One region of the Streptomyces sp. L2 genome, then DNA from elsewhere that is predicted to be linked to it. Evidence: riboswitches for the same ligand, from Rfam matches in the RefSeq annotation. Region 1 holds a riboswitch; each other region holds the start of a gene.

Evidence for each region. A riboswitch is a leader RNA that binds a small molecule or an ion and turns the genes downstream of it on or off. The one in region 1 is predicted to bind cyclic di-AMP.
Region 2: it holds a riboswitch for cyclic di-AMP, as region 1 does, so the genes downstream of both, DBP14_RS13450 (transglycosylase SLT domain-containing protein) here and DBP14_RS06830 (M23 family metallopeptidase) in region 1, are expected to answer to the same signal.
Region 3: it holds a riboswitch for cyclic di-AMP, as region 1 does, so the genes downstream of both, DBP14_RS36825 (C40 family peptidase) here and DBP14_RS06830 (M23 family metallopeptidase) in region 1, are expected to answer to the same signal.
Region 4: it holds a riboswitch for cyclic di-AMP, as region 1 does, so the genes downstream of both, DBP14_RS18155 (M23 family metallopeptidase) here and DBP14_RS06830 (M23 family metallopeptidase) in region 1, are expected to answer to the same signal.

The regions. Positions count from the first base shown of each region.
Region 1 covers NZ_QBDT01000001.1:1,658,959-1,661,152, forward strand. Annotated here, with positions in the region: gene DBP14_RS06825 (GntR family transcriptional regulator) at 1-41, opposite strand, end outside; gene DBP14_RS06830 (M23 family metallopeptidase) at 247-1,002, opposite strand; cyclic di-AMP (ydaO/yuaA leader) riboswitch at 1,015-1,176, opposite strand; gene DBP14_RS06835 (pitrilysin family protein) at 1,448-2,194, opposite strand, start outside.
Region 2 covers NZ_QBDT01000001.1:3,144,463-3,146,656, reverse strand. Annotated here, with positions in the region: gene DBP14_RS13455 (Cof-type HAD-IIB family hydrolase) at 1-691, shown strand, start outside; gene DBP14_RS13450 (transglycosylase SLT domain-containing protein) at 718-1,206, opposite strand; cyclic di-AMP (ydaO/yuaA leader) riboswitch at 1,212-1,395, opposite strand; gene DBP14_RS13445 (polyprenyl synthetase family protein) at 1,928-2,194, shown strand, end outside.
Region 3 covers NZ_QBDT01000001.1:2,940,451-2,942,644, reverse strand. Annotated here, with positions in the region: gene DBP14_RS36825 (C40 family peptidase) at 1-778, opposite strand, end outside; cyclic di-AMP (ydaO/yuaA leader) riboswitch at 786-958, opposite strand; gene pcrA (DNA helicase PcrA) at 1,242-2,194, shown strand, end outside.
Region 4 covers NZ_QBDT01000001.1:4,088,999-4,091,192, forward strand. Annotated here, with positions in the region: gene DBP14_RS18145 (dihydrofolate reductase family protein) at 1-598, shown strand, start outside; tRNA gene DBP14_RS18150 (tRNA-Met) at 698-771, shown strand; cyclic di-AMP (ydaO/yuaA leader) riboswitch at 1,077-1,248, shown strand; gene DBP14_RS18155 (M23 family metallopeptidase) at 1,256-2,194, shown strand, end outside.

The sequences.
Region 1 (2,194 bases):
TCCCGGATCGCCGTGCACACCGAATGCGCCGGAATACGCATGACCGACCTCCGCCTTGGTCCCCGTGAAACGCCGACGACGGGCGTTTTCCGCGACTCTAGGCCAGGCGGCCTGAATTTCCGACGAGAAGCCGGAATTCATGGATGCCTTTTGGACAGCGGGGTGATGTGCGGTGCCTTCACGCACCCGAAAAACGGCGAAAACCCCGGCCGGCGGGCCGGGGCTTCCGTAGTGCTGCGGGACGGATCAGACGTGCACGCCGTGCTTGCGCAGGTAGGCGATGGGGTCGACGTCCGAGCCGTAGTCGGGGGTCGTCCGGGCCTCGAAGTGCAGATGCGGGCCGGTGACGTTGCCGGTCGCGCCGGACAGGGCGATCTGCTGGCCCGGGGTGACCTTCTGGCCCACCGTGACGCCGATGGACGACAGGTGGCCGTACTGGGTGTACATGCCGTCGGCCATCCGGATCACGATCTGGTTGCCGTAGGCGCCGCCCCAGCCGGTGGAGACGACGGTGCCGGAACCGACCGCGTGGACGGCGGTGCCGCTCGCCGCGTGGAAGTCGATGCCGGTGTGCGAGCCCGACGACCACAGAGTGCCGCCGACCTTGTAGCCCGTCGAGACGTACGAGTGCGCGACCGGGGCGACGAAGGTGTTCAGCCGCTTGCGCTCGGCCTCGCGGGCGGCGCGCGCCTGGGCCGCGCGCTCCTCCTTGGCCCGCTCGGCGGCCACCTTGGCGGCGGCCTCCTCGGCCGCCTTCTGCTCCGCGGCGGCCTTCTGGGCGGCGGCCTGTGCGTCGATCTGCTGGGCGACGTCGTCGCTGACGGTGATGACCGGGGTGAGGCCACTCTGCTCGACGGGGCTCTCCGCGGCGAGCGCCGGAGAGGCCGCGAGGGTGCCGATGACACCGGTCGTGGTGAGGGCGGCGATGCCGGCGGCCTGCGCGGTGGTGCGCTTGACCCGGCCGGGCTTGCGGTGCTTCCCGGTGGCGCACATGAACGCCATGAAGTGGCTGGTCCTTTCCTTCCCTCTCGCCTACCGGGTTAGCTGACGGGTTCGGAGCAGGAAGGTCTCCTACGGACCCCCTCGCTGCGCGCGGGCGTCCGATTCACCCCAGGGACTGCGTGGGTCCCCGGCTCCCCTGGCTCGCGCCGTACGGGGACTCGGCGATGGCTGTCCGGTGCCGCGGGTGCGGCGCACTGCCTGACGAACAGCCCGGACGACGCTAAGGCGGGGTGCGTTCAATACCCAAACGCATCCGGGTTTTTGTAGCGCATGCCACAGGGCAGACAGGCAACCTCTGCCCCAATTCGGACATCTGAGGGCGAGCAAGGGGAACGGGCCGAAAACGGCGTGGGCCCCTGACGACCCGTCGGTCGTCAGGGGCCCACGCGCGCGTGCGGGACGCGCCGGCTCCGCCGATGCCTTACACGGCGGTCACGCAGGCGCTCTACTCGGCCGTCACGACGGTGACTTCGCCGATGCCGAGCGCCTCGACCGGCTCCTTGATCTGCGTCGCGTCGCCGACGAGGACGGTCACCAGCCGGTGCACCGGGAAGGCGTTCACGGCGGCCGCGGTGGCCTCCACGGTGCCCGTGGCGGCGAGCCGCTGGTAGAGCGTCGCCTGGTAGTCGTCGGGCAGGTGCTGCTCGACCTGGTCGGCCAGCGTGCCCGCGACGGCCGCCGCCGTCTCGTACTTCAGCGGGGCCACGCCGACGAGGTTCTGCACCGCGACGTCGCGTTCGGCGTCGGTGAGGCCGTCCGCCGCGAGCGTGCGCAGCACCGTCCACAGGTCCTGCAGCGCGGGGCCGGTGTTCGGGGTGTCCACGGAGCCGCTGATGGCGAGCATCGCGGCGCCGGTGCCCTCGGGGGCGGCGCGCAGGACCTGCCCGAAGGCGCGCACCCCGTAGGTGTAGCCCTTCTCCTCGCGCAGGACGCGGTCCAGACGGGAGGTGAGGGTGCCGCCGAGGCAGTAGGTGCCGAGCACCTGGGCGGGCCACACGCGGTCGTGCCGGTCGGGGCCGATCCGGCCGATGAGCAGCTGCGTCTGGACTGCGCCGGGCCGGTGGACGATGACCACGCGGCCGGTGTCGTCCGCGGTGACCGGCGGCACGGGCCGCGGTTCGCCCGGGGTGCCCGTCCAGGCGCCCAGGGTGTCGCCGAGCAGGGCGTCCAGGTCCGTTCCGGTGAGGTCGCC
Region 2 (2,194 bases), 1.5 Mb from region 1:
ACGGCACCTGGTGGTCACCGGCCGCCCGGCACCGAGAGTGCGGCCGCTCCTCAAGGAGCTGGGCTGCACGGGGCTCGCGGTGTGCGGACAGGGCGCGCAGGTGTACGACGCCGGCGCCGGCCGTCTGCTGTGGTCCGTCCGCCTGGACCGGGAGCTGGCGGAAACCGCGCTCGGCAAGATCGAGGCCGAGGTGGGCCAGGTGTATGCGGCCGTCGACCAGGACGGCGTGGACGGGCTCACGCTGATCGAGCCGGGGTACCGGATGCCGCACCCCACGCTGCCGGCCGTGCGGGTCGGCCGGCGCGACGACCTGTGGCGCGCGCCGATCAGCAAGGTGCTGCTGCGCCACCACACCCTGTCGGACGACGAGTTGGCGACCATCGCGCGCGGGGCGGTCGATTCGCTGGCCACGGTCACCATGTCGGGCCCCGGGACCGTGGAGCTCCAGCCGTGCGGGGTCACCAAGGCGGCGGGTCTCGCGCTGGCCGCCGCTCACCTGGGGCTGGCGGCCGAGCGGGCGGTCGCCTTCGGGGACATGCCCAACGACATCCCCATGTTCGAGTGGGCCGGGCACGGTGTCGCCATGGCGAACGCCCATCCCGAGCTGAAGGCGGTCGCCGACGAGGTCACCGCGTCGAACGAGGACGACGGCATCGCCGTCGTCCTCGAAAGACTGTTCCCGAGCCCCTGACGAGTCCAGGGCCGGGATCGCCGGCCTCAGTATGCGCCGAACACGTTGTCGATGGAGCCGTAGCGGGCGGCCGCGTAGTTGCAGGCGGCCGTGATGTTCGCGACCGGGTCGTAAGGGTCGAAGGAGGTGCCGGGCACGTGGTAGGCGGTGAACGTCGGGTCGATCACCTGGAGCAGGCCCTTGGACGGGGTGCCGGCGGCCGCGTTGGAGTCCCAGAGGTTGATGGCGGCGGGGTTGCCGGAGGACTCGCGCATCACGTTGCGGTAGATGCCGTCGTAGGTGCCCGGGATGTGCCGCTCGGCCATGATCGCCAGGGACTCGCGGATCCAGCCGTCGAGGTTGTTCGGGTAGCCGGCGAGGGTGGTGGAGGGCGTCGCGGAGGTGGTGGTGGCCGCGGAGGCGCTGGTGGCGCCGATGAGGGGGAGCGCGAGGACGGCGGCACCGGTGCCGGCGACGGCGAGGGTGCGGACGAGGCGGCGGGTGCGGGGGCGGCGGTGCTGGGCGGCAGCAGACATGGGGATGTTCCTCTCCGTCGCCTGCGAGGTGAGCTGTCGGGTTCGGGCGGGGAGGTGCCCGGTCGCGCCGCGCGGACGGCGGCACGACTTCACCCCTAGCCGTTCCGGTACGACGAGTGCCGTCCGGTCCGGCGACTTACCTGGGTCCCCCGCTCCTGCCACACGAAATGAGTTCGTCGATGGGTGGTGTCGGGCGGTGGCAGGATTCGGCGTCCGTCCGACGGCCGGGAACGTATGCGAGAGCACATGTCGGGAACAAGTACCGGATTCACACAACGCATCAGTTGACCTTGGTCTGTACCGTTTCGAGTACTTGATCCTTTGCAGCCGCCAATCCTCAACTGGCCGGTGGGGCAAGGGGGGATGCGGAGGAAATGCGCCATGGGGCGGTACGGGGCTCGCGTGACCCAATTCACGAAATGGCAAATTATGCAAAATCAGACATGGGGGATTTGCTCGTCCCGGAATACCGCCATCCGTGTCCGTGGTTCTCGGGGATGCGTGCTTTTGTGCAAATCTCGCTGAATCCGTTAAGTCGATAAATGTCCGTTCCTGTCATCCGATCGCGGGCCTGCCGGGAGTGGTCCGGTACGGCCCGGCCTGTAGCGGTGGGCGCTAGCGGTGATCGAAAGCTGACCGGATACGCTGACTTGAGTGATGGCAGCGACCTATCGACAAACCGTGTAATCGCCAGCAGACACCAGCAGACAGGAGACCCCTCGTGACCGTCGTCGGGCCGTTCGGGCTGAGCGTGCGGGACCAGGCTCTGGAAGCCGATGTCCAGGCCGGATTGGCGGCTGTCGAGGAAGGCTTGCTCGAGGCCACCAAGAGCGAGGTCCCGTTCATCACGGAGGCCGCGCAGCACCTCGTCCGGGCCGGCGGGAAGCGGTTCCGGCCGCTCCTGGTGATGCTCGCGGCACAGTTCGGTGACCCCTACGCACCCGGTGTCGTCCCGTCCGCCGTCGTCGTGGAGCTGACCCACCTGGCG
Region 3 (2,194 bases), 1.3 Mb from region 1:
CGAACGGCCCCGGCAGTCCGGCCGACCCCATTGCCTCGGGAAGGCCGGCCGACTGCACCGATCCGGTCAACCCGCCGGCCTCGACCACCCCGGGCAACCCTGCCGGCTCGACGTTCCCGGGCAACCCTGCGCTCGGTGTCGTGGTGTCGGGCTGCAGGGTCGGCGCCGGGCCGGGGTTGTGCCAGGTCTGTTGCCAGCCGTGCCGTTCGGCTGCCGCCGGCCGCGCCGTCCCCTGTTCGGTCAGCCGGGACAGCATCCCGCGCGCGGTGGCGAGTTTGTGCTGGACGGCGGACTTGGCGGTCTGGAGGTCGTTCTGCGACGTGGCCGGCGAGTCGACCGCGGGGGTGGCGTCCAGCCGCCTCCGGACGGGCGCGGAGTCGTCGGCGGGCGAAACCTGGTCCGCGCGGGGCTTGTTGAGGCGGCCCGAGCGCCGGGCCACCTCCTCGCGCAGTGCGTCGAGGCTGCTGCGCTGCCGGCCGTCACGTTCCCTGGCCGCGTTGTACTTCGGCGCGTCGTACGTCCCCGCGTACTTCTCGGCGTATTTCTCCGCTTGCCTCTCCGCGTACTTCTCGGTCGCCGACTCGGCGTGCCGGTACAGGTCGTCGACCTTCTTCTCGATCTCCTCCCGGCTCGGCCTGCCGTCGTCGGAGGCGGCGGGCGCGGCGTCGGCCGTCTGGGACAGCACGGCCACGGAGGTGAGCGCGGCGGTGGCGAGTGCGGGGGTGCGGAGACCTGCTCCGCGCGCCCCCGCGGGGCGCGGCTTGCGGTGCGACGCCAAGGGTGGCGACTCCTTCCAATGTGCCGCCTACCGGGTTAGCTGTCGGGTTCGGGCGGATGGTTCGGAAGGCTGCCCTACGGCCCTGGCCCGGACGGGACAGGGCGATTCACCCCAGGATCGGTGGGTCCCCGGCTCCGGGCCCCGCTGTACGGGGGCTGCCGGACTCGGCGGGGGCCGCCCGGCCCGGCGAGGTTCACCGGAAGGGGTCGTGCGGCCCGAACGCAACCTAGCCAACTCGTGTGACTTCTGTGAAGGTCGATGCGTGATATGTCCGATACATTTTCGTTACCTCTGAGGATGAACGCGCTTGCCCCGCGCGGCGGTCACACACCGTCCAGCAGGCACGTTCGCAGCGTGAGGGAATGAACGGCCCGCGAGGCGGGTAGATCAACTCTTCGGGAATCCGGCCATGTTCCCGGGTCGGCGACCGGTTGTCAGTGGGGCGCCCTAGACTCGGAGAGCGATGAGCAGCCTCTTTGACGACAGCTTCCTGGCGGCCCTCCAGCCCCCCCGTGGGCACGAGGAGGAACCCCCGCCACCGCCCGAGGACGATCACGCTCCGGAGCCGCTTCCGGGCGATCTGTTCAGCGGGAAGTTCGACGTACCCCCGGACCGGGACGCGTACTACCGCGACGGCGCCCCGCGCCCCGCCATCGACACCGCCGCGCTGCTGGAGGGGCTGAACGACAACCAGCGCGCCGCGGTCGTGCACGCCGGCTCGCCCCTGCTCATCGTCGCCGGCGCCGGCTCCGGCAAGACCCGTGTGCTCACCCACCGCATCGCGCACCTGCTCGCCGAGCGGCACGTGCACCCGGGCCAGATCCTCGCGATCACCTTCACCAACAAGGCCGCCGGCGAGATGAAGGAGCGCGTCGAGCACCTCGTGGGCCCGCGCGCGAACGCGATGTGGGTGATGACCTTCCACAGCGCGTGCGTGCGCATCCTGCGCCGGGAGTCGAAGAAGCTCGGCTTCACCTCCTCGTTCTCGATCTACGACGCCGCCGACAGCAAGCGCCTGATGGCCCTGGTCTGCCGTGACCTGGACCTCGACCCCAAGCGCTTCCCGCCCAAGTCCTTCAGCGCCAAGATCAGCAATCTGAAGAACGAGCTGATCGACGAGGAGGACTTCGCGGCCCAGGCGACTGGGGGCACCTCCCAGACGGAGTCTGGGGGAGGTTTCGAGAAGACCCTCGCGCAGGCGTACGCCCTGTACCAGTCGCGGCTGCGCGAGGCCAACGCGCTCGACTTCGACGACCTCATCATGACCACGGTCAACCTGCTGCGCGCCTTCCCGGACGTCGCCGAGCACTACCGCCGCCGCTTCCGGCACGTCCTGGTGGACGAGTACCAGGACACGAACCACGCGCAGTACGCGCTCGTGCGGGAACTGGTCGGCACCGGCGCGCACGACGAGGA
Region 4 (2,194 bases), 2.4 Mb from region 1:
GGTCCTGGTCGGCGACCCGTCGGCCCCGCGCCTGTTCGGTTCGGGGGCGTACCAGGCGGGCCGGCTCCGCCTCACCGAGACCCGCCGGATCGAGGATGTCGTCCTCATGCGGTACGAGCCCACCGCCCCCGGCACCGGCCCGCTGCCCGGCCCGGCCGACCGCCACTGGCTGCGCACCGCCTGCGAGCTGGCCGCGCTGTGCCCGCCCTCGGAGACGGCCTTCAGCGTCGGCGCGGTCGTGGTCGCCGCCGACGGCACGGAACTGGCGCGCGGCCACTCGCGGGAGGGCGGCGACCCGGTGGTGCACGCCGAGGAGGCCGCTCTGGCCAAGCTCGACCCCGCCGACCCGCGGCTGCCCGGCGCCACCGTCTACAGCAGCCTGGAGCCCTGCGCCCGCCGCTCCTCGCGCCCGGCGCCGTGCGCCGAGCTGATCCTCGGGGCGGGCGTGCGCCGGGTGGTCACCGCCTGGCGCGAGCCGGACACCTTCGTGGCCGGGGCCGACGGCACGGGGGTGCTGACCGGCGGGGGAGCGGACGTGGTCGTGCTGCCCGAGTACGAGGCCGCGGCCAAGGCACCGAACGCGCACCTGCTGGGCTGAGGACGCCACCTGCTTCCGCCGGTGCCGGAGCGCCTCGACCTGCCCGGCGGGAACGGATGTGCATCGGACCCCGCGGATGGCGTACAGTGGTCTCAACGACGCGGGGTGGAGCAGCTCGGTAGCTCGCTGGGCTCATAACCCAGAGGTCGCAGGTTCAAATCCTGTCCCCGCTACTGAAACTCAGGGTCGGAATCCATCGGATTCCGGCCCTGAGTGTTTTCTGCCGTCCCTCGGTGCGCCGACCCCACCCCTCACTCATGGTGACCGGACGGAAGCCCTCCGCATAACATCTGAGTCACCATCAAAACCTCTGTGACTCCTGAAGTTCGGTCAACCTGCCCGATTTGCATGCCTCTTGGCCCGTACGTCCGCTCTAGAAAGGGTAATGATCAAGCAGAACAGCTTGGAATCAGCTACCCCGGTCTATTAACGTTCGATAACGCAGCGCGGTCGTCCCAGCCGTCACAAGAGGCGGCTCCGTGCGCACGCGCCGAATCCCGCGAGGGAACCGGGGAACCACCACCTTGGGGTGAATCACGCGGATACCGCCGTGGACTTCTCAGTGAGTCCACGACACGTATACGCGCGTAGGAGACCTTCCTGCTCCGAACCCGTCAGCTAACCCGGTAGGCGGAGGAAGGAAAGGAGTACGCCCGCGTGGCGTCCAACCGGCCTGCCCCGACAGCCCCCTTCGTGCCCAGCCAGCGTGACGGCGAGCCCTACGGCTACGGCAACCAGCGCACCGACGAGGGCCCCTGGGAGGAGTGGAACCCCACCGAGGAGTCCATCCGCCCGGTACGCGGCCGGCACCGCGTCGCCAAGCAGCGCGGCGGCGGACTCGCCCGCAGCTCCACCGTCCTCGGCGTCGGTGTCATCGCCGCCGTCGGCGCGGGCGGCATGGCCAGCGCCAACACCGGCAAGCCGCCGGTGTCGATCTCGATGCCCGACCTGCCGGACCTGCCGTCCGTCGGCCACCTCTTCGACGACTCCTCCGACGCCCCCGCAGCCACCACGGCCTCGCTGGCCCACATCGGCACCGCCTCCGCCACCGACCAGGGCGGCTCCGACGCCGGCGAGGCGCTGCGCAACCGGATCATGGCCCAGGCCGACCGGCAGCAGAGCCAGGTCGACACCAAGGCCACCGTGGCCGCCGTCGCCGCCGCCGAGAAGCAGGCCGACGACGCGGCCGCCAAGGCGGAGAAGGCGGCCGCCACCGAGGCCGCCGACGCGAAGAAGGACGCGGAGGCCGCCGCCGCCAAGAAGGCCGAGGCGGAGCGCCTGGCCAAGCTGGCGAAGCAGTACACGCTGCCGACGACGTCGTACACGATCACCGGGACGTTCGGCCAGCCCGGCTCGATGTGGTCCTCCGGCTACCACACCGGCCTCGACTTCGCCGCCCCCACCGGCACCCTCATCCACGCCATCCACAGCGGCAAGATCACCGGGGCCGGCTGGGCCGGCGCCTACGGCTACCGCACGATCCTCACCCTGGACGACGGCACCGAGCTGTGGTTCTGCCACCAGTCCTCGATCAACGTCACGGTCGGCCAGAAGGTCAGCACCGGCCAGGTCATCGGACGCGTCGGCGCCACGGGC